3 regions of the Streptomyces sp. NPDC104367 genome follow, and region 3 is predicted to be linked to each of the others. Evidence: riboswitches for the same ligand, from Rfam matches in the RefSeq annotation. Region 3 holds a riboswitch; each other region holds the start of a gene.
The links. A riboswitch is a leader RNA that binds a small molecule or an ion and turns the genes downstream of it on or off. The one in region 3 is predicted to bind cyclic di-AMP.

Region 1 (9,502 bases), on a different contig from region 3:
CCCGCGGCGGCGCCGATCAGCAGGTAGGCGGCCAGCAGCGCGGCGGGGCCGGGCACGGCGGCGGCCAGGGCGAGGGCGGCGGCCAGGGCGGTCAGCTGCGCGGCGACCAGGCGGTTGGGGGCGATGTGGTCGGCGAGCGGGAGCAGCAGCGCGAAGCCGGTCGTGCAGCCGGCGAGCGCCGCGGTCGGCACCAGGCCGATCAGCGAGAGCGGGACGTCCAGGTCGGCGGCGACCGCGGTGAGCGCGGGCTGCACGGCGTAGTTGTTCGCGATCGCCGTACCGGCGATCAGGGCCAGCAGGAACGTGCCGCCTCGGGACAGCGGCCGGCTCACGGCCGTATGTCGCGGGTGAGGACGACGGCGTAACGGCACTCGGAATCGCCCGCGTTGACGAAGACGCGCTCGGCGGGCGCGCCGAGTTCGATGGTGTCGCCGGCGTCGAGTTCGTGGACGGTGTCGCCGTCGTGGAAGGTCAGCCGGCCGTCGAGGACCCAGACGATCTGGCGTACGAAGGCGAAGGCGGCGGCCGGATACGGCACCCGGGCGCCGGCCGGCAGCCGGATCTCGGCGATCTCCGCCGGGAAGCGCGGGCCGGTGATCTGGCGGCGCCGGTAGCCGGTGCCGGGGTCGCGCCACTCGGCCGCGTCGGCGGCGCGCCGCACCCCCGGGGCGGCGGCCGGGTCGGGGGCGCCGGCCGGGTCCGCCGGGTCCTCGGGGGCGCCCTCCGCCAGGGCGAGCAGGGAGGCGACGCTCAGCTGGAAGGCGGCGGACAGCTTGCCGAGGACGACGGCGGTGGGGCTGCTCTCGCCGCGCTCGATCCGGCTGATCATCGCCGGGGAGACACCGGAGGCGTCCGCGAGCTGCGCCAGGGTCCAGCGGCGGCACTCGCGTTCGACACGGACACGGGCGGCGATCCGCCGCACCAGCGGGTCCGCCGGTGGTTCTACTATGTTGGACATGAATCCAATATACGAGAGACGCGTGGTGGCCGTGCGCCCGGCCCGGCCCGGCGACGGGGAGGCGGTCCGCGCGATCCGCAACCACGCGATCGAGCACTCGACGGCCCTGTGGACCGAGACCCCGCAGTCCCCCGCCGAGGGGGCGGCCTGGTTCGCCGCGCACCTAGCGCGCGGCTCGGCGCTCGTGGCCGAACTGGCCGACGCGCCGGGCGAGGTGGCCGGGTTCGCCGCCTGGGGGCCCTGGCGCGAGCTGGACGGCTACCGGCACACGGTGGAGAACTCGGTCTACGTACGCGAGGACAGGCAGGGGCTCGGCATCGGCTCCGCGCTGCTGGGCGCCCTCGTGACCGCGGCGCGCGAGGCCGGCCACCATGTGATGATCGCCGGCATCGAGTCCGGGAACGCCTCGTCGATCCGGCTGCACGAGCGGTTCGGCTTCGAGCACGCCGGCACGGTCCGGGAGGTGGGCATCAAGTTCGGGCGCTGGCTTGATCTGACGATCATGCGGCTGCCGCTGGCCTGAGACGCCGGCGCGGGTGCTCTGGCGACCGATTAGGGTGACCGCGTGGCGAGAGTGCGGTTGAGCGTGGCCGAGCGGCGGGAGGAACTGCTGCGGGCCGCCATCGAACAGATCGAGGCGCGGGGCGTGGCGGCGGTGCGGATCGCCGACGTGGCCTCGGCCCTCGGGGTGAGCAACGCACTGGTGCTGTACCACTTCTCGACGAAGGAGAAGCTGGTCTCCGCCGCCTTCGCGTATGCCGCCGAGGACGACCTGGCGCATCTGCGCAAGCTGCTGGGCCGCCGGACGACCGCGTTGCGCAGGCTGCGGGCGGCGGTGCGCTGGTACGCGCCGACCGGGCAGGCCAAGGGCTGGCGCCTGTGGATCGAGGGCTGGGCGGTGTCGCTGCGCGAACCCGCGCTGCGGGACGTCACCAGGGAGCTGGACCAGCAGTGGAAGGCGGCGCTCGCCGAGGTCGTCGCCGAAGGGGTGGCGGCGGGCGAGTTCCGGTGCCCCGACCCGGCGGCCGCGGCCCTGCGGCTGACCGCCCTGCTGGACGGGCTGGCCGTCCAGCTCACCTCGTACCCGGGGTCCGTGGCGCGCTCGCGGGCGCAGGAGTGGGTCGACGAGGCGCTGGCCCGCGAACTGGGCCTGCCCGAGGAGCGTTGAGGGGCGGCCCGCGGTGAGGCCACCCCTCGCACCGTGCCCCGCGCGCCTCAGGCCACGGAGGCGATCCGCATCTTGATGTCGTCCGGGGAGAGCGCCCCCTTGGCCGTCACATGGTCGCCGGACGACTCGCCGCGCAGCCGCCGGCCGATCCACGGGACCAGGTACTCGCGGGCCCAGTGCACGTCGTCGCGGCGGACCTCCAGGGTGCCGCGCGGCGGCAGCGGCGGCCAGGGCTGGTCCGGGTCGGCCGGTACGTCGACGCCGAGCACCTGACCGGCGCGCAGCGCCACGCGCGTGTGCCCCTCGGGGGACAGGTGCAGCCGGTCGCCGTCCCAGGCCCGCCGGTCCTGCACCGTCTTCAGCGACCACAGGTCCAGGACCGGGCAGTCGTACCGGTCGGCGATGGCCCGCACATGTCCGTTGTACGTGGCGATCTTGCCGCGCAGATGCTTGAGGACGGGCACGCCCCGGGTGTCGAAGCCGGTGGTCACCATCACCGTGCCGACGGCCTCGGTGAGTCGGGCGACGGTCCGCTCGAACCGCTCGGCCACCTCGTCGGGGTCGGTGCCGGGCCGGATGATGTCGTTGCCGCCCGCGCAGAAGGAGATCAGGTCCGGGGCGAGCGCCAGGGCCTGGGGCACCTGGTCCGCCACGACCTGGTCGAGCAGCTTCCCGCGCACGGCGAGGTTGGTGTAGTCGAAGTCGCCCTCGGGCCGTCGGTCCGACAGCAGTACCGCGAACCGGTCGGCCCAGCCGACGAAGGCCCCGTCCGGGCCGGGGTCGCCGACGCCCTCGGTGAAGCTGTCCCCCACCGCCACGTACGACCCGATCACTGATGCATTGTCACTCTTCGAATCGTCTGCCACATCGGAACATGATTCACCTTCGACTGTGACCTACGCGACCGTAATAAGGGGTTGACGAACGGTGAGATAAGACACTTCTAAATACTTTGCCAAGCTTGGAATAAGGGTCTGATCAGGGGCGTTGAAGGGGCAATCCCCAGACCCGGAAGTCGCTGATCCGGAAGTGGCTCCAGGTGGTGCGGAACGCGAAGTGCCCACCCGTGTAAGGCTCCGGGTCGGTGTAGTCGAACACCAGCCGGCCGTTGTTCCACCAGCGGACCACCGGGCCGTCGGAGACGATCCGGACCCGGTTGGGTTCGTTCGCGACGAGCAGGGGCTCGGTGTAGTCGTAGATCAGCGGCCGCACGCCGGGTTCGCCGACGTAGCGGCGCAGCCGGGTGGTGGTGTTGTAGTTGGCGCCGTAGCCGGCGTAGTACGTGGTGAGGTAGTCGTAGTCGGCGAGCGCGCCGCTGCGCGGGGTGGCGAACAGGTCGTTGGGGGAGCGGACGTCGGTGGCGTTCCAGAAGTTGTTGAGGTCCGAGACGCGGTCGTAGGCGCCGCCCGCCGACACCGGGGTCGCGGTGTACTCCAGGACGTACGGCCCTTCGAGGCGGCGCCGGAACCAGACGGTCGCGCCGGCGGGCACGTCGACCTCCAGGACTCCGCGGGACGCGGTGACCGTGCCGCCCCGCTCCAGTTCCACGAACCACTGGCCGAGGCCGTGGCGGAAGTCGTCCCGGGCGATCGGGCGGCGGTGCCGGGGGGCGGCGCTCGCGGCCGCGGCGGGGGCCAGGGCCGCGAGGGCGGCTCCGGCGGCCAGGGCTCCGAGGGCACGGCGGGTGGTCGTCATGGGGCGGGTTCCTCCGGTACGGCGGGGCGTGAGAAAGCGCTTGCGCCTGACGGGGATCACTGTGCCGCCGCACCGGCCCGGCTGTCGATGCCCCGGGGGTGCCCGCCACAGGAAAGCAACACGCCGAAGGCCGGACCCGGGGATCGGGGGTCCGGCCTTCGCGTGTGTGCCCGGCCAGGGGGCCGGGGAGCTCCTCGGGTCAGCCGACGGCGAGGCCCTTCGAGCGGAGGTAGGCGACCGGGTCCACGTCCGAGCCGTAGTCGGGGGTGGTCCGGATCTCGAAGTGGAGGTGCGGGCCGGTCACGTTGCCGGTGGCGCCGGAGAGGCCGACCCGCTGTCCCGCCGTCACGGTCTGGCCGGCCGAGACGGAGAGGGCGGAGAGGTGGCCGTACTGGGCGTAGTGGCCGTCCGCGAGCCGGATGACGACCTGGTTGCCGTAGGCGCCGCCCCAGCCGGCCGTGACGACCGTGCCGGAGCCGACGGCCTTGACCGGGGTGCCGGTCGGGACGACGAAGTCGACGCCGGTGTGGTAGCCGCTGGACCACATGCCGCCGGACACGTGGTAGCCGGTGCCGACGGTGGCGCCGCCGACCGGGAGGGTGAAGCCGGAGGCGGTCGCCGCCGAAGCGGCCGGGGAGGAGGCGGTGTTCGAGGAGGACGCGGCGCCGGAGTCCGCGGCGCCGCTCGACTCCTCGGTGGCGTTCGACTTCGCGGCGTCCGGGGCCGTGGTGGCGCGGCCGCCGAGCGAGAGCTTGAGGCCGGGGTGGATCAGCGAGGGGTTGTCGCCGACGGCCTGCCGGTTGTCGGCGTAGATCCGCTGCCAGCCGCCGCGCACGTCGTGGTCGCGGGCGATCTTCGACAGGTAGTCGCCGGGCACCACGGTGTACGTGCGGTGCACGGAGCCCGCGGCGGCGGACCCCTCGGCGGCCGCCTGGGTCACGGCCGTCGTCCCGGCGGTCGCGAGCGCTCGCGCCGCCGTTCCGGAGACGGACTGCGAAGTGGCCGCGTGGGCGCCGGTGGCCCCCATGAGCGGCAGGGCCAGCGCGGCACCACCGGTTCCGGCGACGGCCATCGAGCGGGTGAGACGCTGGGACTTGGGGCGGCGGTGCTTACCCTTCGCGGGCATGACGCATTCCTCTCCGGCGCCTGCGAGGTGAGCTGTCGGGTTCGGGCTGGAGCTGCCCGGCCACGCGCGAGGCATGGCTGCACCCCTGGCCGTCCCGGGAACCGGAACAGGCGGTCGTACCTGGTGGGTCCCCCGCTCCTGCCGGGCACGGGTGAGTGTGTGGGGACTCCGGACGGCGGCAGGATTCGGCGTTCCGTCCGGATGCGTGGCGAACGTAAGCGAGCGGGACGCGCCCGGACAAGCGGCCGCTTCCCTGCGTCCGGGTTTCGCTTGATCCGTTACCGGAATTCCCGGTCACCCTCCGTGAATTCGATCGACGCCGGCCTTTCAATCCCCCTGAAAAGCATCCGAATTACGTGAGCGTGACGCGCGACGGACGGTCACGAATATGACGCTCCTCACGCACGTCACGCCACGTCCCCCTATTCCAGAGCGAGTTGTAACCAAGCAGCCAATTCGGGCAGAAGGTTCAGATGCGGCACAGTCGGAGAACCGTCGCATCCAGGTCGCCATGCAGTCCGGTGCGCAGTCCGTGGTGCAACAGAACCGCCCCTCGGTGCACTTCGCCCGTTTCGCGGCATTCGTACGACGCCGCCGGGTCGAGCCCCCGCAGCCGCAGCGCCGGGGCCGGCTCGCCGTAGCTCTGCGCCTGGAGCCAGGCGAGGACGACGCTCTCGTCGCCGAGTGTGTACTGCACCGCGCTGAGCCCACCGGTCGGCGGCCGCAGCCGGTACTGGTCGCCGCGCTGCACCAGCGGCCGGATCTCCTTGTAGAGCTCCACCCAGCGGCCGGCCTCGGCGAGCTCCTCCTCGGTCCACCGCGAGAGGTCGCCGCCGACGCCGAGCGCCCCGGCCATGGAGCTGACGAAACGGAAACGCAGGCTGCTGACCCGGCCGTTGAGCTGGTGGTTCGGGCTGTCGGTGACCCAGGCGGACATCACCCGGGCGGGGTGGATCTGGCTGAAGCCGTGCTGGATGGCGAGCCGGTCCAGCGGGTCGGTGTTGTCGGAGGTCCACACCTCGTCGGTGCGGCTCATGATCCCGAGGTCGATACGGCCGCCGCCGCCCGAACAGGACTCGACGGCCACGCCCGGGTGGGCCGCGCGGAGCCGGTCGAGCAGGGCGTACAGCCCGCGGACGTGGTCGACCCACAGGCGCTGCGGGTAGGGCTCGCCGGGCCAGCCCGCGTCGGTGAAGCAGCGGTTGAAGTCCCACTTGAGGTAGTCGATCGGGGCGCCGGACAGGAGGCCGTCGAGCTGCTCCCAGAGGTACTCCCGGACGTCCTCGCGGGCGAGGTTGAGGACGAGCTGGTTGCGCAGCTCCGTCCGCCTGCGGCCCTGCTGGTACTGGACCCAGTCGGGGTGCGCGCGGTACAGCTCGCTGTCCGGGTTGACCATCTCCGGCTCGACCCAGACGCCGAACCGCATGCCGAGGTCGTGCACATGGTCGGCGAGGGGCTTGAGGCCGTTCGGGAAGCGGTCGGGGTTGGGGGTCCAGTCTCCGAGGCCCGCGCGGTCGCTGGTGCGGGCGCCGAACCAGCCGTCGTCGACCACGAACAGCTCGACGCCGATGGCGGCGGCCCGCCGGGCGAGAACGCTCTGCTGCTCCTCGGAGATGTCGAAGGTGGTGGCCTCCCAGGAGTTGAACAGCACCGGCCGGTCCCGGTCGGCGTCCGGGACGACGTACGCGCGCTGGTAGGCGTGCCAGGTGCGGCTGGCGCCGCCGAAGCCGCCGTCGCTCCACAACCCGGCGAAGACCGGGCTGGTGTACGACTCGCCCTCGGCCAGCGTCAGCAGGCCGGAGTCGTCGTAGCCGGCGCCGCCGGTTATCTGCACGCGCGCGTCCGGGAGTTGGGCGACGGCGATGCGCCAGGAGCCGGACCAGCCGAGGGCGCAGCCCCAGACCTCGCCGCGCTCCTCGGTGGCGTCGGTGTCGAGGGCGACCCAGGGCAGGTGCTGGTGGCCGGTGTGGCCGCGGCGGCTGCCGATGACCTTCTCGCCGTAGGTGAGCGGGGCGCTGGTGAGCCGGGACTCGGCGGCCCAGCGGCCGTGCAGCTGGGACAGCCGCCAGCCCTCGCGGTCGGGCAGCGTCCAGGCGGCCGGGTCGGCGCGCAGCAGTTCCACGGGCGCGTGCCCCTGGTTGCCGACGGTCACCCAGCGCTCGACGACGTCGCCGCGCATCCGGTAGTGCAGGGTGATCGCGATCCCGTCGTCCCTGAAGCGCAGCCGCAGCTCCTCCTCGCCCGCGCCGCCCGCCGTCTCGTACGACTCGAAGGTCCACTCGGTGCCGCGGCGCTGCTCGGTGCGCACCGACAGGGCGGGGCGGACGAAGCGGGGGCCGCCCTCGACGGGGTACTCCTCGCGGCCGTCCAGCGGGGACTCGAAGGGCCAGTAGCCGGGCAGGGCGTACGCGGTGAGCGCCTCGGCGTCGGCGAGCCGGATCCTGGGGCCCCAGTGCAGGTGGAGCAGCTCGTCGGCGGCCGTGAGGTGCAGCGCGTAGCTGCTGCCGGGGCCGGAAAGGAGCCAGGTACGACCGTCTTCGGCGATGTCCACCATCGAGAACCTCACACAGGTGCCAACAGATCCGCTCAATCGCCAACATCATCAAGGGCCGCGGGCCCCGAGGCAACGCCTGTGGACAACTCATTGCCTGCGGAAACCGATGTCGTATGGTCGGTTCAGTGCCCGTCGACGAGCAGCGCCGGCGGGGCCGACCGGGAGGAGCCCCCCGTGACGCAGCAGGTCCCGTCGACCGAGCCCGAGCTGGCCGGTGTGCGCAACTTCCGTGACGTGGGCGGCCTGCCGACCGTGGACGGGCGACGGGTGCGGCCGGGCGTGCTGTTCCGCAGCGGGCACCTCGCCCATGCCACGGAGCAGGACGCGGAGTTCCTCGCCTCCCTGGGCCTGCACACGATCTTCGACTTCCGCAACGCGGCCGACCAGAAGCTGGAGGGCCCGGACGTCGAACTGCCCGGCGTGCGGAACATGAACCTGCCGCTGAGCGACCCGGCGGACGGCGCCGAGTTCTGGAAGCTGGTCCGCGAGGGGAACACCGAGCAGCTGCGCGGGCTGCTGGGCGAGGGCCGGGCCGCGGGGCGGATGGTCAGCTCGTACCGCGCGATCGTCGAGGAGCGCACCGGCGAGCACTCGCGCGTGCTGCACGCGATCGCCGAGGACAGCGTCCCGGCGCTGATGCACTGCGCGGCCGGCAAGGACCGGGCGGGCATCTCCATAGCCGTGACGCTGCTCGCGGTGGGCGTGGAGCGGGACGCGATCCTCGCCGACTACCTGGAGTCCAACGCCAAGCACCGCCGTTACAAGGTGCGGCGCAACGGCGGCGGCGAGAGCGCCTACAGCCCCGAGGTGATGGAGCTGCTCAGCCCCCTCTTCGACGCCCGCGCGGAGTACCTGACGGCCGCCTTCGAGACCATCGACGCGACCTGGGGCGGTGTCGAGGCGTATCTGGAGCAGGGTCTGAAGCTCACCGCGGGGACCCGGGAGCGGCTGCGCGAGCGCCTGCTCGACTGAGGCCGGGCCCCGGGCTCAGCCCTTGCCCCCGACCTCGAACAGCAGGTAGAGGAAGGCCGCGAAGACGTGCCCGACGGCGATGTAGATGATCAGCCGGACCCACAGAGCCCGGGGGAACTTCTCCTCGAAGTTGCTCACGGCAGCTCTCCAGTGATCGGCCCCAGGCACAGCGTGGCCGTGGGGCTCTGCAGCAGGGTGTGGACGAACAGGAGCTCGACCCCGTCGTGGTCCTCGGCGGCGAGCCGGTGCGGGGTCAGCGAGTCGAAGTGCGCGCTGTCGCCCGGCGCGAGGACGTGCGCGGTGTCGCCGAGGCGCAGCCGCAGCCGGCCGCGCAGGACGTACAGCCACTCCTCGCCGGGGTGCACCCGCACGATGTCGCCCTGCGAGCCGTAGGGCACCCGGACGCGCAGCGCCTGCATGCCCCGGCCGGACGCCCCGGACTGCCAGTACGTCCAGCCGCCCGCGCGGGTCGGTTCCATGTCACCGGAGCGCACGATCGCGTCCCGGTCGGCGGCGGTCTCCCCCAGCAGCTCCGAGACCGTCGTACCGTAGACACGGGCGAGAGCGAGCAGCATCGGCAGCGAGGGCTGCCGCTGCCCGGTCTCCAGCCGGGACAGATGGGCGGGCGACAGCCCGGCGTCCCGCGCCGCGGCCTCCAGGGTGAGACCGGCGCGGCGGCGCAGGGAGCGCAGCTGCGGGGCGACGGCGGGCAGGTCCCCGGCCGGTCCGCCCGGGTGCTCTGTCTCGGAGGAGCTCATGCCTCCATTGAGCCGCATTCTTGCCTCTGGGGCAATTTTCTTGCCTCAGAGGCAAAAAGCCGGAGGCGGGGCCGCCCGGGACGGGGTCAGCGGTTGGCCACCGCCTGCTTGATGAGCGTCCTGCCGAAGTCCCACATCAGCCCGCCGCCGTTGTGCGCGTCGTCCATGACCTCGGTGAAGGCGTCCACGAACCGGTCCACATCGGCCTCGTCGACGATCAGCGGCGGGATGAGCTTGATCACTTCCAGGTGGTCGCCGGAGACCTGGGTGA
Region 2 (9,502 bases), on a different contig from region 3:
GGCGTTGCGGGCGTGGTTCTCGGAGGCGTAGAAGTCGACGTAGTCGGCGACCTCGAAGGGCAGGTGCAGGGCCACCTCGGACAGCGGGTGGAAGAGGGGTTCGAGCACCTCGCGGTGCGCGGGCACGGTCACCCAGGCGGTCAGCGCCCGCCGTACGTCCGACCAGGTGGTGCGGCCCGCGGCCAGCAGCGGGTTGAGGGTGGGCCGGGCGAGCAGGGAGCCGTACGGGGAGCCGAGCGCGAGGGCCGCGGCGCCGGCGTCGAGTACGTGGTCACCGAGGCGGACGCCGACCCTCCGTTCCGTGCCCTCGGGGGTCGAGAACACGCCATACGGAAGGTTGTTCGGGCCGAAGGGGTCGCCCTCGGGGACCTCGAAGGGGGGCAAGGGGGGCATGGGGTGACTGCCTCGCTCTCATCCGGCCGCGCGGGGTCGTCCGATGTGACGACGTCACTCCGGCGTCGCGCGGCATTCCAGGTGGTCGCGCCACACGTTACGGGTGAGTCGACTGTCGTGGCAGTGTCTAAAGAGTTCGCAATGTCCTAATAGCCCTTGTCGGAGGGGGCAATTCCGGCTTAGCGTCCTTTGGGGGACACGGACGGGGTGGATCCGGTCCGTAGAGGGGGACACGTGGGGGGACCCGTGGCCAGGAACACCGTCGGCGTGCCGTTCGAGGCGGACCGCGACGTGCCCGGCCTGATCGTCAAGTTCGGCGACTATCCGCTGCATCACGGCGGGGTCGGCGCCATTCGCAGCCTGGGGCGCCTCGGCGTGCCCATGTACGCGATCACGGAGGATCCGTACACACCGGCGGCCTCGTCCCGTTATCTCAGACGGGCGTTCGTGTGGCCGACGACAGGTGCCGAGGAACCGGAGCGTCTCGTCGAGGGACTGCTGCGGATAGGCCGCCGCATCGGACGGCCGACCGTGCTGATCCCCACCGACGAGGAGGCCGCCGTCCTCATCGCCGAGAACCAGGACGCGCTCGGCGACCGTTTCCTCTTCCCGCGCGTGGACCCCGCGCTGCCCCGCCGCCTGGCGAGCAAGCAGGGCCTGCACGAACTGTGCGTGGAACACGGCATCCCGAGCCCCACAGCCGCCTTCCCGCAGTCGTACGACGAGATCGTCGACTTCGCGGAGAAGGCCCGCTTCCCGATCGTGGCCAAGAACCGCGAGGCGTTCGTCCGCCGCGCGCAACCCGCCGTCAACGGCACGACGCGGATCGCCACCCGGGAGGGACTGCTCACGCTCGCCCGTGACTGGGGCACCCGTCCGGGTGTCATCCTCCAGGAGTACCTGCCGAGGGAGGAGGCCGAGGACTGGATCGTGCACGCCTACTTCGACGCCGACTCCGTCCCGCGCGCCCTGTTCACCGGCGTCAAGGTCCGCTCCTGGCCGCCGCACGCCGGAATGACCGCGAACGCCTACGTCGTCGACAACCCGGAACTCGCCGACCTCGCCGCGCGTTTCATCAAACAGATCGGCTTCACCGGCGTCATCGACCTCGACCTGCGCTTCGACCGGCGCGACGGCCGCTACAAGCTGCTCGACTTCAACCCGCGCATGGGCGCCCAGTTCCGGCTCTTCGAGAGCGAGTCGGGGGTGGACGTCGTCCGCGCCATGCACCTGGACCTGACCGGGCGCCGCGTTCCGGAGGGGGAACAGCGCGCCGGCCACCGGTACGTCGTGGAGAACATCGACCTGCCCGCCCTCCTCGCCTACCGCCGCAGCGGCTACACGACGCCGCACGCTCCGGCGCGGCCGAGCGGCACCGAGCTGGCCTGGCTGGCGGGTGACGACCCGCTGCCGTTCGTCACGATGCTCGCCCGCTTCGTGCGTCCGGGCGCGAAGCACCTGTACCAGCTGTGGCGCACCAACCGCCGCGGCTCGGGCACCTCCACGAAGTAGGCACCGCGTCTCCTGGGGAGGGACTTCGTGATCCAACCGGCAGCAGTCATCGGCGCCGGGCCGTTCGGCCTGTCCACCGCCGCCCACCTGCGGGCGCGCGGCATCCCCGTCCGGGTCTTCGGCGACCCCATGGTCAGCTGGCGCGACCACATGCCCGCCGGGATGATCCTGAAGTCCACCCCGGCCGCCTCCGGCCTCGACTGCCCGCAGCCCGGGCACACCCTCGCCGACTACTGCGACGCGGCCGGCCTCCGGCGGCTGGTCACCGACGAGGACGTCATCCCGGTGGAGACCTTCATCGGCTACGGCGAGTGGTTCCAGCAGCGGCTGGTGCCCGGACTGGAGCGGGTACGGGTGGTGTCCGTGGACCGCGGCACGGCGTCCGGGTTCCAGATCGAGCTGGACACGGGGGAGTCGTTCACCGCCCGCGCGGTCGTCGTCGCCACCGGCCTGTCGGGGCTCGCCCACCTCCCCGCGGAGCTCGCCGGGGCGGCCGCGGACGGGCCCGCCGGCCCGGTCTCGCACAGCTCCCGGCACCACGACCTCAGCCGCTTCTCCGGCCAGGAGCTGATCGTCGTCGGCGCCGGGCAGTCCGCGCTGGAGACGGCGGCGCTTGCCGCCGAGGCGGGCGCCCAGGTCCGGGTGGTGGCACGCGGCCGCGGCAGGGTCGCCTTCGGCGCCCCGCCCTGGGACCAGCCCCGGCTGCGCCCGGAGTCCCCGTTCGGCCGCGCCTGGTCCCTGTGGGCGCTCAGCTACTACCCGCACCCCTACCGCCGCCTCCCGGAGCGGACCCGCCACTACCTGGTCCGCCGGGTCCTCGGCCCGCTCGGCGCCTGGTGGCTGCGCGACCGCTTCGAGGGCAAGGTCCAGGTCCGCGAGGTCGCCGCCGTCACCGGCGCCGGAGAATCCGCCGGCGCCGCGGTACTCGCCGTCCGTACCCACGACGGCCGCATCGACCGGCTCACCGCCGACCATGTCATCGCCGCCACCGGCTACCGCGTGGACATCGCGGCCATGGACTTCCTGAGCCCAGGACTGCGCACCCGCGTCGCGGTCAGCCGCGGCGCCCCGAGACTCGGTGCCGGATACGTCTCCTCGGTACCCGGCCTCTACTTCACCGGCCTGCCCGCGGCGTCCTCGTACGGCCCGGTGATGCGGTTCGTGTGCGGGACGGAGTTCGCCTCACCGCGCCTGACCGGGCACCTGGCGGCGGCCCACGCCTGACGCCCCGTGGTCTCCGTACCGGCTACGCCTCCTCGGCCGCCCGCTGCCAGGCCAGGAACTCCTCGACCAGCCCGGGCGGGTTGGCCGCCTCTGTGGCCTCGACCTCCCAGCCCGGGCAGTACATGTCGAAGACCACCACCGGCAGCGGCCGCCCGAGGACCTTCTCGATCCGGCCCCCGGCATGCAGGTCCTGCGCGAGCCGGATGCACGCGTCGGCGAAGTGCAGCCCCAACAGCTCCCGCTCGGCGTCCAGTTCGGGATCGTCACCGTCCCCGTCGAACCAGAGTCCGAGTCGCCGGACCTCCTCGGTGTACAGCGCGCCGCCGACCGGGTCCTCGGGGCAGTTGCCGAGCGTCTCGAAGCCGTCCAGGAGCCAGCAGGCGTAGTTCCAGCGGGCCTCGCCGGGGTCCGCCGGATGTCTTTCGGCCTCGTACTGGCTCTCCGTGTTGTAGCCGATCGCCACGAAGGGTCTGCGGTCGTCGTGGTCGACCCGCCAGATACGGAACGACAGCGCGTAGATCTCCGGGCGCAACTCCGCCGGGAACCGCTCCAGCACCCCGGTCGCCGCCTCCACCAGATGCGCCCGGAACGCTCCCGCCCCCTCCGCCACCACGTCCGCCCCCGCCAGATCGGTGCCATCGACTCACCGCAAACGTAACGCGCCCCACTGACAACGCCCCATCACGGAGCGGACGGGCGTCACTTGAGGCCGAAACGCACAGTGAGTCTCAGGGGCGCGCTGTCCGTATTCTCTGATCATGGCCGCACCTTCCCCGTACGCACTCATCGCCACCGACCTGGACGGCACACTGCTGCGCGCCGACGACACGCTCTCGGACCGGTCGCTCGCCGCGCTCGCGCGGGCCGCCGCAGCCGGCGCCCGCCACCTCGTCGTGACCGGCCGCCCCGCACCCAGAGTGCGCCCGCTCCTCGACGACCTCGGCTGCACGGGGCTCGCTGTCTGCGGCCAGGGCGCGCAGCTGTACGACGCCGGCACGAACCGTCTGCTGTGGTCGGTCACCCTGGACCGGGAACTGGCGGAGACCGCGCTCGGCAAGATCGAGGCCGAGGTCGGGCAGGTGTACGCGGCCGTCGACCAGGACGGCGTGGACGGGCTCACGCTCATCGAGCCGGGCTACCTGATGCCCCACCCGACGCTGCCCGCGCTCCGCGTGGACCGGCGCGACGACCTGTGGTGCGCGCCCATCAGCAAGGTGCTGCTGCGCCACCACACCCTGTCGGACGACGAGCTGGCGGCGACCGCGCGGTCGGTGGTGGGGTCGCTGGCGACGGTCACCATGTCGGGGCCGGGGACCGTGGAACTCCAGCCGTGCGGGGTGACCAAGGCGACCGGGCTGGCGCTGGCCGCCGACCATCTGGGGCTGAGCCCGGAACAGGCCATCGCCTTCGGTGACATGCCCAACGACATCCCGATGTTCGACTGGGCGTCCTACGGGGTGGCGATGGCCAACGCCCACACCGAACTCAAGGCGGTCGCGGACGAGGTCACCAAGTCGAACGAGGACGACGGCATCGCCGTCGTCCTCGAGAGACTCTTCACCTGACGGTGTCGGCCGACGGCGTCGGTCAGTACGCGCCGAAGACGTTGTCGATCGAGCCGTACCGCGCGGCGGCGTAGTTGCAGGCGGCGGTGATGTTCGCGACCGGGTCGTAGATGTTGAACGACGTACCGGACACGTGGTACGCGTTGAACGTCGGGTCGATCACCTGGAGCAGGCCCTTGGACGGAATGCCGGCGGCCGCGTTGGAGTCCCAGAGGTTGATGGCGAGCGGGTTGCCCGAGGACTCGCGCATCACGTTGCGGTAGATGCCGTTGTAGCTGCCCGGGATGCCCTTCTGGCCCATGACCGCGAGCGACTCGCGGATCCAGCCGTCGAGGTTGTTCGGGTACCCGGCGGTCGTCGTCGTGGCCGTCGTGGTGGTGGCCGTGGTGGCCGTGGTGGCCGTGGTGGCGGAGGCGGTGGTCGCCCCGAAGATCGGCAGGGCGAGTACGGCGGCACCGGCGCCGACGACGGCGAGCGTGCGGGCGATGCGGGTGCGGCGGGGCTGGGCGGCAGCAGGCATGGCGAAGTTCCTCTCCGTCGCCTGCGAGGTGAGCTGTCGGGTTCGGGCTCGGGGAGTGTGCCCGGCCGCGCCGCCCGAAGGCGATGCGACTTCACCCCTAGCCGTTCCGGAAACGACGTCCGTCAGTGACGTCGGTCGCCCGGTCCGGCGACTTACCTGGGTCCCCCGCTCCTGCCATGCGAATGAACTCGTCGATGGGTCAAGACGGGCGGCGGCAGGATTCGGCGTCCGCCCGGCGAGCGGGAACGTATGCGAGAGCACATGTCCGGAACAAGTAGTGGATTCACACAAAGCACCTATTGACCTTGATCTGAGGCGTATGAGGTGCTTGATCCTTTGCGGCTGCCAACCCTCAACTCACCCACAGGGAAAGGAAAGGAAGCGGTGTCGCGCACCCCTTGTCGCGCCTGGGTTCGCGTGACCCACTTCACGAAACCTCAAATTATGGCGAATCGGACATGGGGGATTTGGCGGTTTCGCTTTCCCCAGGCCGGGCGAATGGTCGCCCTGTCGTCATTCGGGTGTCGAGCGGGAGGAATTTCGGCTAGAAAGGTGCGAATCAGTCATTCCGGTCACGCGTGGTCTTTGTGGAGGCGCCCTCTCCGGTCGCGTACGCCTCGCGTGATTCTGGTCACGTGGGGGCGGAACGGCTCCCCGTGTCCACCGCGAGGGCGGAACCTCCACCGTGGTGCGCGTCGTTGTCATGGGTGGCGGTGGTGTTCCGGCTGTCGTGGGGAAAGGGGGAAGGGAAGGGGTGCGTCCGGGCAGGTGACGTCGGCGGGGGAGGCGTGGGCGTTTCCGGGTGACGGGTGGCCGGGCGGTCCGCCCTCGGGTCCGGCGCCGGAGCCGGTTCGGGACACGGCTCGTGTCCCGGTTCGGGACAACTGTCGGCACATCCTGTTAAGTCAGGGGATGTCAGGTCGTATCGGCTGATCAAAAACATACCGGTCGTGATCCGATAGCGCCCATGGTGTAACCGTGGGCGCCCTCGGTGATCGAATCCTGACCGGATACGCTGACTTGAGTGATGGCAGCGACCTATCGACAAACCGTGTAAGCGCCAGTAGACACCAGCAGACAGGAGACCCCTCGTGACCGTCGTCGGGCCGTTCGGGCTGAGCGTGCGGGACCAGGCTCTGGAAGCCGATGTCCAGGCCGGATTGACGGCTGTCGAGGAAGGCTTGCTAGAGGCCACCAAGAGCGAGGTCCCGTTCATCACGGAGGCCGCCCAGCACCTCGTGCGGGCCGGCGGCAAGCGGTTCCGGCCGCTGCTCGTGATGCTCGCCGCGCAGTTCGGCGACCCCTACGCGCCCGGCGTCGTGCCGTCCGCCGTGGTCGTCGAGCTGACCCACCTCGCCACGCTCTACCACGACGACGTCATGGACGAGGCCTCCGTGCGACGCGGTGTCGACAGCGCCAACACGCGCTGGGGCAACTCCGTCGCCGTCCTCACCGGCGACTTCCTGTTCGCCCGCGCCTCGCAGATCCTCGCCGACCTCGGGCCCGAGGCGGTGCGGGTCCAGGCCCTCGCGTTCGAACGGCTGGTGACCGGCCAGATCCTGGAGACGGCCGGCCCCACGGACGGGCGCGACCACGTCGAGCACTACCTCGACGTGCTCAGCGGCAAGACCGGCTCGCTGGTGGCGGTCTCCTGCCGCTTCGGCGCGATGATGTCCGGCGCCGACGAGACGGTCGTGGACGTCCTCACCCAGTACGGTGAACGGCTCGGCGTCGCCTTCCAGCTCGCCGACGACGTCCTGGACATCACCTCCGACTCCCACGAGTCCGGGAAGACCCCGGGGACGGACCTCCGTGAGGGCGTCCCGACCCTTCCGGTGCTGCGGCTGCGGGAGCGGGCGGCCCGGCTGGGGCTCGCCGAGGACATCGCCCTGTGCGAGCTGCTGGACTCCGACCTCACCGACGACGCACGGCACGCGCAGGCCCTGGCGGCCCTGCGGACGCACCCGGCGCTCGACCACGCGCGCCGGGACGCCGTCCGGTACGCGGAGGAGGCGCGGGCCGCGCTGGCCCCGCTGCCGGAGAGCGACTCCAAGGCCGCGCTGATCGAGCTGTGCGACGCGGTGGTCCACCGGGCCGGCTGACCCTGCCCGCCTGCCCGCCTGCCCGCCTGCCCGCCTGCCCGGAGTTCGGGAATCTGCCGCGGCTCTCCCATGTGCCTGAGCCGCACGACCCCTACGGGTCGGTGGGGACACCGCGACCCCGGTGTCATACCCCAGTCGTACGCGGAGTTGGCTCCCGGGTCTGACGCTTCCGTGCCCCCGATTTGGTGAGATGGAAACCACGGAAATCACCACCACTCACTGATTTGGGTGAGAATGGCGGCTCAGGGTGGGACACGTGCGAGGACGGCCGCCGCCGACGACGGAGGTAAGGCACACATGGCACCGTACGAATCCGACGACAGCACGGCGGAAGCGCTGACCGACGACGAGTCGCGCGCCGAGCGGCGGCGCAAGGCCGCGCGATACGTGGTCCCGGTCGCGGTGATGGGGGTGGCCGCGGCCACGATCGGTCTGGTCCCCGCGCTCGCCGACTCCGGTGACCCGGACCTGCCGAAGATCACCGCGCAGGAACTCATCGACAAGATCGCCAAGTCGGACGTGCAGCAGCTGTCCGGCACCGTGAAGATCAGCACCGACCTCGGGCTGCCCGACCTCGGCGGTCTGGAGAGCAGCCTGCTGTCGGGCGCCACGCAGGGCAGCGGCGACGGCTCGTCCGCCGACCCCACCACCAAGCTCACCGAGCTGGCCTCCGGCACGCACACCCTGCGCGTGGCCGCCGACGGCCCCGAGAAGCAGAAGGTGTCGCTGCTGGAGAGCGGCGCCGAGTACAGCCTCATCCACAACGGCACGGACGTGTGGGGCTACGACAGCGAGTCCAACGAGGTCTACCACTCCACCGTCGCCGACTCCGGCAAGGCCGAGGAGCACGAGACCCCGGCCACGCCGAAGGACTTCGCCGACGAGGTCCTCAAGTCGGTCGACGACACCACCTCGGTGACCGTCGACGGCACCGCGCAGGTCGCCGGCCGTGACGCCTACCGCCTGGTCATCAAGCCCAAGCAGTCCGGTACGACGGTCGGCGCGATCAGCATCGCCGTCGACGCCAAGACCGGCACCCCGCTGAAGTTCACGCTCACCCCGTCCAGCGGCGGCGCGGCCGTCATCGACGCCGGGTACACCAAGGTCAGCTTCGCGAAGCCGGCCGCCTCGACCTTCGACTTCACCCCGCCCAAGGGCGCCAAGGTCACCGAGGACGACGGGAGCGGCAAGTCCGGCAAGTCCGGCGGAACCGGTGGGACCGGCGGGACCGACCGGTCGGACAAGGGCGGCAAGGCCTCCCGGACGCCCGGTGACGGCTCCGCGAAGGGTCTGGAGAAGGACGGCTTCGAGGTCCTCGGCAAGGGCTGGAACTCCATAGCCGTCCTCGACACCGGCAGCGGGAGCGGCCTCTCCGGCGGCTCGACCGGTTCCACCGGCTCTGCCTCCGGCGGCGACCTGAGCGGCCTCCTCGGCTCGCTCGGCGACCCGGTCTCCGGCAAGTTCGGCAAGGGCACGGTCTTCTCCACCCGGCTGATCAACGCCCTGATGACGGACGACGGCAAGGTGTACGTCGGCGCCGTGGACAAGGCCGCGCTGGTGAAGGCGGCCAACGCGGGCTGACCCGGGGCGGCACGGCTGCCCTGAGTACCCTTTGCGCACGACGAATCGAGGGAGCCGATGGACCAGCCGTCCGCCACGGAGCGGGAGCCGGAGGACCCGGGAACGGGGGACGAGCCCCCGGCGAGCCGGAGCGCCCCGGCGGACGGGAGCGCCCCGGTCGGCGGGAGCGTTATCGAGACCCGCGGCCTCACCAAGCGCTACCGCGGCGGACAGCTCGCCGTGGACGGTCTCGACCTGACCGTCCCGGCGGGCAGCGTCTTCGGCTTCCTCGGCCCGAACGGCTCCGGCAAGACCACCACCATCCGCATGCTGATGGGCCTGATCGCGCCCACCTCGGGCACCGCCCGCGTCCTGGGCCGCCCGATGCCCCGCGCCTCCCGAGCCGTACTCCCGCACGTCGGCGCCCTCATCGAGGGCCCGGCGCTGTACGGCTTCCTCTCCGGCCGCGACAACCTCGTCCGCTACGACGCCGCCGACCCGACCGCCGACCCGCGCACCCGGCGCGCCCGGGTCGAGACCGCGCTGGACCGGGTCGGGCTGACGGCCGCCGCGGCGAAGAAGGCCAAGGCCTACTCCCTCGGCATGAAGCAGCGCCTGGGCCTCGC
Region 3 (9,502 bases):
GTGAGGGCACCCGATGTCACCCTCGTCAGCACCCCGCGGGACACCCCCGGCACGCTCTCCTGAGCGCGCGCAAGGGCCCGTTGAGCCCCTGAACGGGCCAATGGGACCCCCTGGACCCCTCACCTGCGGGGAATTCCTTGTGAAGAACTTCACGAAGTTTTCCGGCGAGGTGTCGTGGCACGGCGTGTCGCGGCCCGAAAAGCCGCTCATACGACACCTGACCTGCTCAGGGGAGGCGCCGGCGGGCCCGGTCTAGGCGACCGACCAGGCGATGCCGTCCAGGATGTCGTGCTCGCTCACCACGACCTCGTCCGCGCCGATCCGCTCCATGATCGACCGGAGGACGAGGGCGCCCGCGCCGATGACGTCGACGCGTCCCGGGTGCATGGAGGGCACCCCCGCCCGCTCGGCGTGCGTCGAGCGCAGCAGCCACTCGGTGATCTCGCGGACGCGGGCGTAGGGGATGCGGGAGTGGTGGATGGCGGCGGAGTCGTACTCCGGCAGGTCCTGGTGGATGGCGGAGAGCGTGGTCACGGACCCGGCGAGGCCCACCAGGGTGCGCGCCTCGCGCAGCGGCACGGTCTCCTCGGCGAGGTCGAGGGCGCGCTCGATGTCGGCCCGCATGGCGGCCACCTCCGCCTCGGTGGGCGGGTCGCTGATCTGTCCCCCGTGCACGAGGTGCCGCTCGGTCATCCGTACGCAGCCGACGTCCACGGACCGCGCGGACCGCACGTGCCGCTCCCCGACGACGAACTCGGTCGAGCCGCCGCCGATGTCCACGACCAGGAACGGCCTGGCGAGGTCATCCCGGCCGGCCAGCTCCCGCGTGGCGCCGGTGAAGGAGAACTCGGCCTCCTGGTCGCCGCTGATGACCTCGGGCTCGACACCGAGGATGTCCAGCACCCCACGGACGAAGTCGTCCCGGTTCTCCGCGTCCCGGGACGCGGAGGTGGCCACGAACCGCAGCCGCTCCGCCCCGTACTCCTTGATGATCCCCGCGTACTCCCGGCAGGCCGCGAAGGTCCGCTCCAGCGCCTCGGGCGCGAGCCGCCCGGTCCGGTCGACCCCCTGTCCGAGCCGCACGATCACCATCCGCCGGTCCAGATCGACGAGTTCACCGGTCTCCGGGTCGGCGTCGGCGACGAGCAGCCGGATGGAGTTGGTACCGCAATCGATGGCGGCGACGCGGGTCATGGACGGTGTTCCTTCGCTGTCGGCGGTGGTTTCCCGGCCGGCCGGGACCGGCCGGCCGGGAAGGGGACGGGATGGCCGGGGGCGGCGCCCCCGGCGGGGGCGTCACGCGCCGGTGACGACGCAGGAGCCCTTGAGCCACCACTGGGGCAGCATCGCCAGGGCCTCGTCGCCCAGGGGGTTCACCCCGGGCCCCGCCGCCAGCGCGTGCGCGACGAGCACGTGCAGGCACTTCACCCGGTCCGGCATGCCGCCCGCGCTCGGGAAGCCGGTCAGCTCCTCGATCTCGTCCCGGCGCCGGATGTAGTCCTCGTGCGCGGCCCGGTAGGCCGCCGCCAGCTCGGGATCGCTCTCCAGCCGGGCCGTCATCTCCTTCATCACGCCGTTCGCCTCCAGCGTGCCGATGGCGGAGGCCGCCTTCGGGCACGTCAGGTAGTACAGCGTCGGGAAGGGCGTCCCGTCCGGCAGCCGCGGAGCGGTCTCCACGACGTCAGGCCGGCCGCACGGGCACCGGTGCGCGATCGCCCGCAGCCCGCGCGGCGGACGCCCGAGCTGCTCCTTGAAGGCCTCGACGTCGGCGTCGGTGGGCTCGGTACGCGGAGTGGAGGGCGGAGGCGTTTGCATGGCTGTGTTCTGCGTGGCTTTCTGTCGGTTCACTGGTCGGACGCGTCGGACTTGTCGACGCCGTCCCAGACGTTCGCGTACCAGGGCCGGTCGGCCGCCCCGAGGTAGGCGCGCGCCTGCTTGGCCGTACCGGGGTCGATCACGACGTACCCGGTCTCACCCGGCATCACGTAGTGCAGCCGCGCCCGGATCTGCTGCTCGGCGTAGGCGTCGTCCTGCCACCGCGCCTTGAGGTCGCGCAGCTGCTCGACCCGCTGCCGCGCCTGCTGCTGCTGGCGTTCGAGGTCGGCGATCTCGGCGCGCTGCGAGACGTACTGCCGCATCGGATAGGCGAGAGCGACGATCATCGTGCACAGCACGAGCGCGAGCAGGGCCGCGCGGCCGGTGAGCCGGGAGCGGCGGGCCTGCCGCTTGGTCTGGGAGCGGTAGACCCGGGCCGCCGTCTGCTCGCCGAGCAGCTTGAGCCTGGTCGCGGTGGAGAACCGGTCCCGGTCCTTCACGGCCATGTCCCCGCCTCCCTGATACGTGCGTACGTCCCCGCACACGGTACGGGACCGGGTACGGGGACGTACGTACGACTGGCTGAGCCTTACCTTCTACGGGCTCGGCGCGGCGGGTGTGCTCAGCCCTTGAAGCGCGGGAAGGCGGAGCGGCCGGCGTACACCGCCGCGTCGTCGAGGATCTCCTCGATGCGCAGCAGCTGGTTGTACTTGGCGACGCGCTCGGAGCGGGCCGGGGCGCCGGTCTTGATCTGGCCGCAGTTGGTGGCGACGGCAAGGTCGGCGATGGTGACGTCCTCGGTCTCACCGGAGCGGTGGGACATCATGCACTTGAAGCCGTTGCGCTGGGCCAGCTCGACGGCGTCCAGGGTCTCGGTCAGCGAACCGATCTGGTTCACCTTGACCAGCAGGGCGTTGGCGGTGCCCTCCTCGATGCCGCGGGCCAGGCGCTCCGGGTTGGTGACGAACAGGTCGTCGCCGACGAGCTGGACCTTGTCACCGAGCTTGTCGGTGATGACCTTCCAGCCGGCCCAGTCGTCCTCGAACAGCGGGTCCTCGATGGAGACGAGCGGGTAGGCCGCCACGAGCTCCTCGTAGTACTCGGTCATCTCGGCGGCCGAGCGGGACTTGCCCTCGAACTCGTACTTGCCGTCCTTGTAGAACTCGGACGCGGCGACGTCGAGCGCGAGCGCGATCTGCTCACCGGGGACGTAACCGGCCTGCTTGACGGCCTCCAGGATGAGGTCGAGCGCGGCGCGGTTGGACTCCAGGTTCGGGGCGAAGCCGCCCTCGTCGCCGAGACCGGTCGACAGGCCCTTGGCCTTCAGGACCTTCTTGAGGGTGTGGTAGACCTCGGCACCCCAGCGCAGCGCCTCGGAGAAGGACTCCGCGCCGATCGGGGCGATCATGAACTCCTGGATGTCCACGTTGGAGTCCGCGTGCGAACCGCCGTTGAGGATGTTCATCATCGGCACCGGCAGCAGGTGCGCGTTCGGGCCGCCCAGGTAGCGGAAGAGCGGCAGGTCGGACGCCTCGGAGGCGGCGTGCGCGACGGCGAGGGAGACGCCGAGGATGGCGTTGGCGCCGAGCGAGCCCTTGTTGTCGGTGGCGTCCAGGTCGAACATGGCCTGGTCGATCAGGCGCTGCTCGGTGGCGTCGTAGCCGACCAGCTCCGGGCCGATCTGCTCGATCACGGCGAGGACGGCCTTCTCGACACCCTTGCCGAGGTAGCGGTTGGGGTCGCCGTCACGAAGCTCGATGGCCTCGAAGGCACCCGTGGAGGCACCGGACGGAACGGCGGCACGACCCGTGCTGCCGTCGTCGAGGCCGACCTCGACCTCGACCGTGGGGTTGCCTCGGGAGTCCAGGATTTCCCGGGCTACGACGACGTCGATGGACGGCACGAGCATCTCCTTCGTGGGATGTGGCGCGATGTGACGCTGGTGGTGCGCGGCGGTGTGCCTTGCGACTAGAGCCTAACCGTCCCGGGGCCGTCGGCCAGCCGACCGACCGGCCCGTGGACACACTGACGGTACTCATTGTTCACGCACGGAACAAAGGGGGCCCCGATGAAGAACGGGAGAAGAGCGGGCCACGACGGGAGGTGAGCGGGGCCGGGAGAGGCGCCGGGCGGGCCACGAAGGGGCGCCGGACGGGGCGTGGCGGGGCGCCGGGCGGGTCGTGGCGGGTCCGGGAGAGGCGCGGCGGGGCCGGGCGGAAGAAACCCCGCCCCGGTGCGTACGGGGGAAAACGCACCGGGGCGGGGGTCCGTGGGGGACGGGGGTGGCCCTCACGTGGTCCCTACTATGAGGACCACGGTTGTGAGAGCGCTGTGGTTCAGCTGGGTGCCGCTTAATACTTCGGCCGGCACCCCGTCGTACGGCCTACTTCAGGTGCAGCTGCTGGCCCGGGTAGATGAAGTCGGCGTCCTCGACGATGTCCTTGTTCAGCTTGAACAGGGCCTGCCAGCCGCCCTTGACCTTGTGCTTCAGGGCGATCGAGCTGAGGGTGTCGCCCTTGACGACCTTGTACTCGCCGTCGCCCTTCTTGACCGTCTTGCCGGCCGGCGTGGTCACGGTCGCGGCGGCCGGACGCTCGGCGGAGCGGGAGGCGGCCTGGGTGTCGGTCGAGCGGGTGGCGGTGCCGGCGCCGGTGCCGCTGCTCGACGAGCTGGAGGACCCGGTGCCGGAGGAGGCGGTGCTGCTGCCCGTGTAGGCGGCGCTGGACAGGCCCGTGCCGCAGACCGGCCAGGCACCCTTGCCCTGCGCGGCGAGGACCTTCTCGGCGATCTGGATCTGCTGCGTCTTGGTGGCCAGGTTGGCCGTGGAGGCGTACGCGGTGCCGCCGTACGCGGCCCAGGTGGAGGCCGAGAACTGCAGGCCGCCGTAGTAGCCGTTGCCGGTGTTGATGGCCCAGTTGCCGCCCGACTCGCACTGGGCGACGGCGTCCCACTCGGAGGCGGTGGCGGCGGAGGCGCTGCCGGCCGCCATCAGCGGGGCGGCGACGGCGACACCGGTGACACCGGCGACGGCGATGGCGCGGACGGCCTTGGACGGGCGGCGATGCTTGCCCTTGCTGGAGAACAGCATGGATGGATCCCCTCACCGACGCCTGCGAGGTGAGCTGTCGGGTTCGGGCCGGTTGAGTTGCCCGGCCGCACGCCCGCTCTCACGGGTCGCGCGGCTCCACCCCTAGCCGGTTCCAGCGTCAACCGCTGGGCCCGGCACCTACCTTGGGTCCCCCGCTCCTGCCCACGGCGCTTGACGCGACGACTGTTCCCGGGCGGCCGCTGGCAGGACTCGGCGTTGCGACGGCCGGGGCTCGCGGTGACGAGCGGCCTTGACCGTAAACAGGCGATCAGGTGAATTTCAAAGATGATCAGGGCCTTTGAGACTCATCCCACACTTTCACCAAACCGGACATTTAACGCCGAAGCGGGGCGTCAACTCCGTCTACTTTTCGTCCGTTTCGCTGCTGAGTTTCAGGGTCTGACCGGGGGCGATGTGGTTCGGGTCGGTACCGATGTCGGCCTTGTTCGCGGCGTAGAGCGCGCGCCACCCGCCGTCGAGACCAAGGGAGTCGGCGATGGAGGCGAGGGTGTCGCCGTCACGGACGACATAGGTGCCGGCATCACGCGAGGCATGACGGCCGGACGACGCGGCCTTCTGACCGCCCGTCACGCCTTCGTCCGCCGAGCCGCCGCGGTGCTTGCCGCCGCTGCTGACGGCCCCGGTGTCGACCAGATCCCAAGACCCACCGGTCTGCTCGGAATTGTCCGAGTCTGCGCTTTCGGGGAGGACGGGATTCTCGCTCGCCTTCGAGGTGCTCGAACCGGAAGACGCCGACTTGTCCTTCTTGGGTGATTCGGTGGACTTGTCACCCTTGGAGTCGGTGCTCGCGCTCGCGCTCGGCGACGGGGTGGCCGAGTCGCCGCTGTCCGAGGTGTCCGAGGAGGCGGACGAGCCGGAGTCCGAGGAACCGGTCGCGTCCGACGAGTCCGACAGCCCGGAGGAGGTGTCCGAGGACGTGTCGTCCCCGCTCCCGTCGACGCCCGTGTCCACGTCCACGGAGGCGTCGTCGGAGGAGAGCCCGGAGAGCAGGGCGCAGGTCCGCCAGGGCTTGGTGCCCTGGTCGGCGAGGATCTTCTCGGCGACGGCTATCTGCTGCGAACGGCTCGCCTGGTCCGGCGTGACGGCGTACTCCTGGCCGCCGTACTGGTCCCAGTCGTCCTGCGACATCTGCAGGCCGCCGTAGTAGCCGTTGCCGGTGTCGGCGCTCCAGGAGCCGCCGCTCTCGCACTCGGCCACCTTGTCCCATGTGGTGCCGTCGGCCGCGTTGGCGCTCGCCGCGCCGAGCAGCGGGATGGCGATGGCGGAGCCGGTCACCCCGGCCGCGACAAGGAGGGCCGGAGCCTGACGGGGGCGCCGGTGACGGCCGTTCCCGGAGAGCATGCGGAAACCTTTCGAGCGACAGCGATGACCGGTGCGGCGGGTCCCGCAGGGGCGCCGCACTGATGGGTGAACGTATAGGCAGACGATCACTTGTCACAAGTTAATGCCGCACAGATCACGTGAAGATCACAGAGTTGAGTGCTGGTCACCTTCGCTGGTGGGCGGCTCGGCGGCCCGCGGAGTGAACTCCACGGGCAGCGTGCGCAGTCCGCGCATGATGAGTCCGCCGCGCCACCTCAACTCGCTCGTGTCCCCCGCGAGCCGCAGGTCAGGGAGCCGGGTGAGCAGGCCGGCGAGCGCGGTCCGGCCCTCCAGCCGGGCGAGCGGGGCACCCAGGCAGTAGTGAATGCCGTGGCCGTATCCGAGGTGCTGGTTGTCGCGCCGGGAGAGGTCGAGGGTGTCCGGCTCGGCGAACCGCTCCGGGTCCCGGTCCGCCGCCGCGAGCACGACGAGCACGGGGTCGCCGGCCGCGATGTGCCGTCCGCCGATGCCGAGCGGCTCCGTGGCGAACCGCCAGGTGGCCAGCTCCACCGGACCGTCGTAGCGGAGGAGTTCCTCGACACCGGTCTCCAGCAGCCCCTGCTCACCGGCGGCGAGCGAGTCCTGCAGACGGGCGCGCTGCTCGGGGTGGGTGAGCAGGGCGTACATCCCGTTCCCGATCAGGTTGACGGTCGTCTCGAACCCGGCGAACAGCAGGATGAAGGCCATGGCGGCGGCCTCGTTCTCGGTGAGCTGCTCGCCGTGGTCCGAGGCCCGGATGAGCCCGGAGATGAGGTCCTCGCCCGGGCCCGCCTCGGCGGGCAGCGCCTCGCGCTTGCGGTGGATCAGCTCGGCCAGGTACCCCCGCATCTTCTTCACGGACCGCGCGACCCCGCCCCGGGGCCCGCCGCCGTGCCGGATCATCATCCCCGCCCAGTCCCGGAAGTCGTCCTGGTCCTCGGGCGGGACGCCGAGCAGGTCGCAGATGGCGTAGATGGGGAGCGGGAACGCGAACTCGTGGATGAGGTCGGCGGATCCGGTCGCCGCGAACCCGTCGATCAGCCGGTCGGTCAGCTCCTGCACCCGCGGCGCGAACTCGGCCACCCGGCGCGGGGTGAACGCCTTGCTCACCAGGCGCCGCAGCCGCGTGTGGTCCGGCGGGTCGATGTTCAGCAGATGCGTCATCAGCTCGGCCTTGCGCTCTCCGGGAATCCCGGTCTTCCCCTTCGCGTGCGCGGGCTCGTCGTGATGCGCGGGGTTCTTGGACAGCCGGGGGTCGGCGAGGGCCAGCTTGGCGTCCTGGTACCGGGTGACCAGCCAGGCTTCCACGCCGCTGGGGAGCGTGGTGCGGTGGACGGGTGCGTTCCGGCGGAGCCAGGCGTAGGCGGGGTACGGATCCGTCGCGAACTCCCAGCTGAAGAGTTCGGGGGCGGCGCTGTCGTCGGGGCTGAGCTGGTCGGTCACTCCCAGACGGTACCGGGCTCCTCCCCCGGGCCCACCCTCCGCACCCGGACCACCCTGCGAAGCCCAACGTCCGAGCGGCCGCAGGCACAGCCGCCGCGAGCACACCGGCCACGTACGGCGGCACGCGGTCCCGCTACCGCGACTGCCTTTCGCGCCTCGGCTCCCGCGGCTGCCTTCCCCGGCTCCGCCCCCTTGGCTGCCTTGCGCGGGTTCCTCGTCGCGTCTTTCCTTCGCCTCCCCTCTAGCCCTCTTCTCCCTCTTCTCCTTCTTCTCCTTCTTCCTCGGTCTCTTCTTCTCCCTTCTCGGTCTGCCTGATCGCGTCGCGGTAGGTGCGGGCCGCCGCGCGGAGTGCCGCCTCCGGGTCCACCCCGTCCGCCTCGGCGCGGGCCGCCAGCGCGAGCAGCTCGTAGCCGATGCCCTCGCCCGCCGGCAGCGGGACGTCCAGGCCGGCCGTGCGGACGCGGGAGGTGAGCTTGGCGGCGAGGGCGAGGCCGGGCTGGCCGAGCGGGACGCCGTCGGTCACCGAGGTGCGGCGCTTCTCCTGGGCCTTGGTGCGCAGCCAGTGCTCCTTGACCTCCTCGGGCGTGGAAGCGGTCTCGTCGCCGAAGACGTGCGGGTGGCGGTGGATCAGCTTGGCGACTATGCCGCCGGCCACGTCGTCCACGGAGAACGGCGCCTCCGCGTCCTCCTCGGCGATCCTGGAGTGGAAGACGACCTGGAGCAGGACGTCGCCCAGTTCCTCGCGCAGTTCGTCGCGGTCGCCCTCCTCGATCGCCTCGACGAGTTCGTACGCCTCCTCGATGCCGTACTTCGCCAGTCCCTTGTGGGTCTGCCGGGACGACCAGGGGCACTCCAGCCGGATGCGGTCCATGACCTGGACGAGGTCGAGGAGGCGGGCGCCGGGCAGGTCGTAGGAGGCGGGCAGGAGCTCCAGCTCGGGCATCCGGACCCGGCCGGAGCCGGCGAGGCGGGCCAGGCCGTCGGTGAGCGCGGGCTCGCCCTCCCCCGTCGCCACGACCACCACCGTCCGGCCGCCGGCGCAGGAGTCGACCAGTTCCTGAGCGGTGGGCGCGGCCTGGTCCACGATGATGCCGGCCTCCCGCAGGTACGGCAGCTGCGGGTGGGCGCCGTCCGCGCACAGCACACGGTCCGCGGCGCGCAGCGCCTGCCAGGCGGGCCAGGACAGCAGGCCGGGGGCGACACGGTGGCTGGTGGTGAGCAGGACGGCACGGCCGACGTCGGCGGTGGTGGGTTCGGGCCTGGTGGTGTTCACGCTCCGAACGTAACGCACCGCCGCCGCCGACCTCGCGGTTTGTCCACAGGGCCGGAACGATCAAGCGATCGTACGACCGCTAGCCCCTGCCCGGCCCTTCCCGCCGGCCTTCCCGTCGCCCCTACCCTCCGGCGCCCTCTGTCGACCTCCGGCGCCCTCCGGCGCGCTACGCCGAGACCTGGGTTCCGGCCGAGGTGACCTCGCGTACCCACGGCGTCTTGGCGTCCACGCGGCTGCTCTTCTGGACGTCCCAGGCGCCGTAGCGCGGGTTGAGGTCGACGTGGAGCTCCCCGGAGGCACTGGCCAGGGCCTTCCAGAAGGCGGGCTGCGAGGTGTCGGTGCCGAGCAGCTGGGCGAGCTTCTGGGCCTCCACCTGGAAGCGGAGGTTGTCGTCCAGGCGGCTGGGGGCGATGCCGTACTTCTGGAGCCAGGCGGTCTGCAGCCCCTTGGCGCCGCCGGCCTGCTGTTCGAGGCTGGTGCGCATCGTCTCGACGTCCTTGCGGGTGACGCTGACGCCCGCG

Region 1: linked by a shared signal. The riboswitch ahead of ACZ619_RS01500 (M23 family metallopeptidase) and the one ahead of ACZ619_RS19785 (transglycosylase family protein) in region 3 are both predicted to bind cyclic di-AMP.
Region 2: linked by a shared signal. The riboswitch ahead of ACZ619_RS40950 (transglycosylase SLT domain-containing protein) and the one ahead of ACZ619_RS19785 (transglycosylase family protein) in region 3 are both predicted to bind cyclic di-AMP.

Annotation. Positions count from the first base shown of each region.
Region 1 is NZ_JBVJND010000001.1:327,222-336,723, forward strand. Features, by position in the region: gene ACZ619_RS01470 (MFS transporter) at 1-332, opposite strand, end outside; gene ACZ619_RS01475 (helix-turn-helix domain-containing protein) at 329-958, opposite strand; gene ACZ619_RS01480 (GNAT family N-acetyltransferase) at 957-1,481, shown strand; gene ACZ619_RS01485 (TetR/AcrR family transcriptional regulator) at 1,524-2,126, shown strand; gene ACZ619_RS01490 (SGNH/GDSL hydrolase family protein) at 2,174-2,959, opposite strand; gene ACZ619_RS01495 (DUF6250 domain-containing protein) at 3,105-3,821, opposite strand; gene ACZ619_RS01500 (M23 family metallopeptidase) at 4,021-4,947, opposite strand; cyclic di-AMP (ydaO/yuaA leader) riboswitch at 4,952-5,111, opposite strand; gene ACZ619_RS01505 (alpha-galactosidase) at 5,417-7,501, opposite strand; gene ACZ619_RS01510 (tyrosine-protein phosphatase) at 7,676-8,473, shown strand; gene ACZ619_RS01515 (DUF6126 family protein) at 8,489-8,611, opposite strand; gene ACZ619_RS01520 (helix-turn-helix domain-containing protein) at 8,608-9,231, opposite strand; gene ACZ619_RS01525 (aspartate aminotransferase family protein) at 9,318-9,502, opposite strand, start outside.
Region 2 is NZ_JBVJND010000044.1:55,035-64,536, forward strand. Features, by position in the region: gene fahA (fumarylacetoacetase) at 1-384, opposite strand, end outside; gene ACZ619_RS40930 (carboxylate--amine ligase) at 661-1,905, shown strand; gene ACZ619_RS40935 (FAD-dependent oxidoreductase) at 1,933-3,129, shown strand; gene ACZ619_RS40940 (hypothetical protein) at 3,152-3,742, opposite strand; gene ACZ619_RS40945 (HAD family hydrolase) at 3,888-4,694, shown strand; gene ACZ619_RS40950 (transglycosylase SLT domain-containing protein) at 4,717-5,214, opposite strand; cyclic di-AMP (ydaO/yuaA leader) riboswitch at 5,218-5,418, opposite strand; gene ACZ619_RS40955 (polyprenyl synthetase family protein) at 6,306-7,316, shown strand; gene ACZ619_RS40960 (LolA family protein) at 7,614-8,897, shown strand; gene ACZ619_RS40965 (ABC transporter ATP-binding protein) at 8,955-9,502, shown strand, end outside.
Region 3 is NZ_JBVJND010000012.1:118,248-127,749, forward strand. Features, by position in the region: gene ACZ619_RS19765 (Ppx/GppA phosphatase family protein) at 253-1,194, opposite strand; gene ACZ619_RS19770 (DUF501 domain-containing protein) at 1,297-1,815, opposite strand; gene ACZ619_RS19775 (FtsB family cell division protein) at 1,845-2,321, opposite strand; gene eno (phosphopyruvate hydratase) at 2,438-3,724, opposite strand; gene ACZ619_RS19785 (transglycosylase family protein) at 4,199-4,903, opposite strand; cyclic di-AMP (ydaO/yuaA leader) riboswitch at 4,908-5,083, opposite strand; gene ACZ619_RS19790 (transglycosylase family protein) at 5,267-6,265, opposite strand; gene ACZ619_RS19795 (cytochrome P450 family protein) at 6,392-7,708, opposite strand; gene ACZ619_RS19800 (nucleoside triphosphate pyrophosphohydrolase) at 7,950-8,981, opposite strand; gene ACZ619_RS19805 (SurA N-terminal domain-containing protein) at 9,148-9,502, opposite strand, start outside.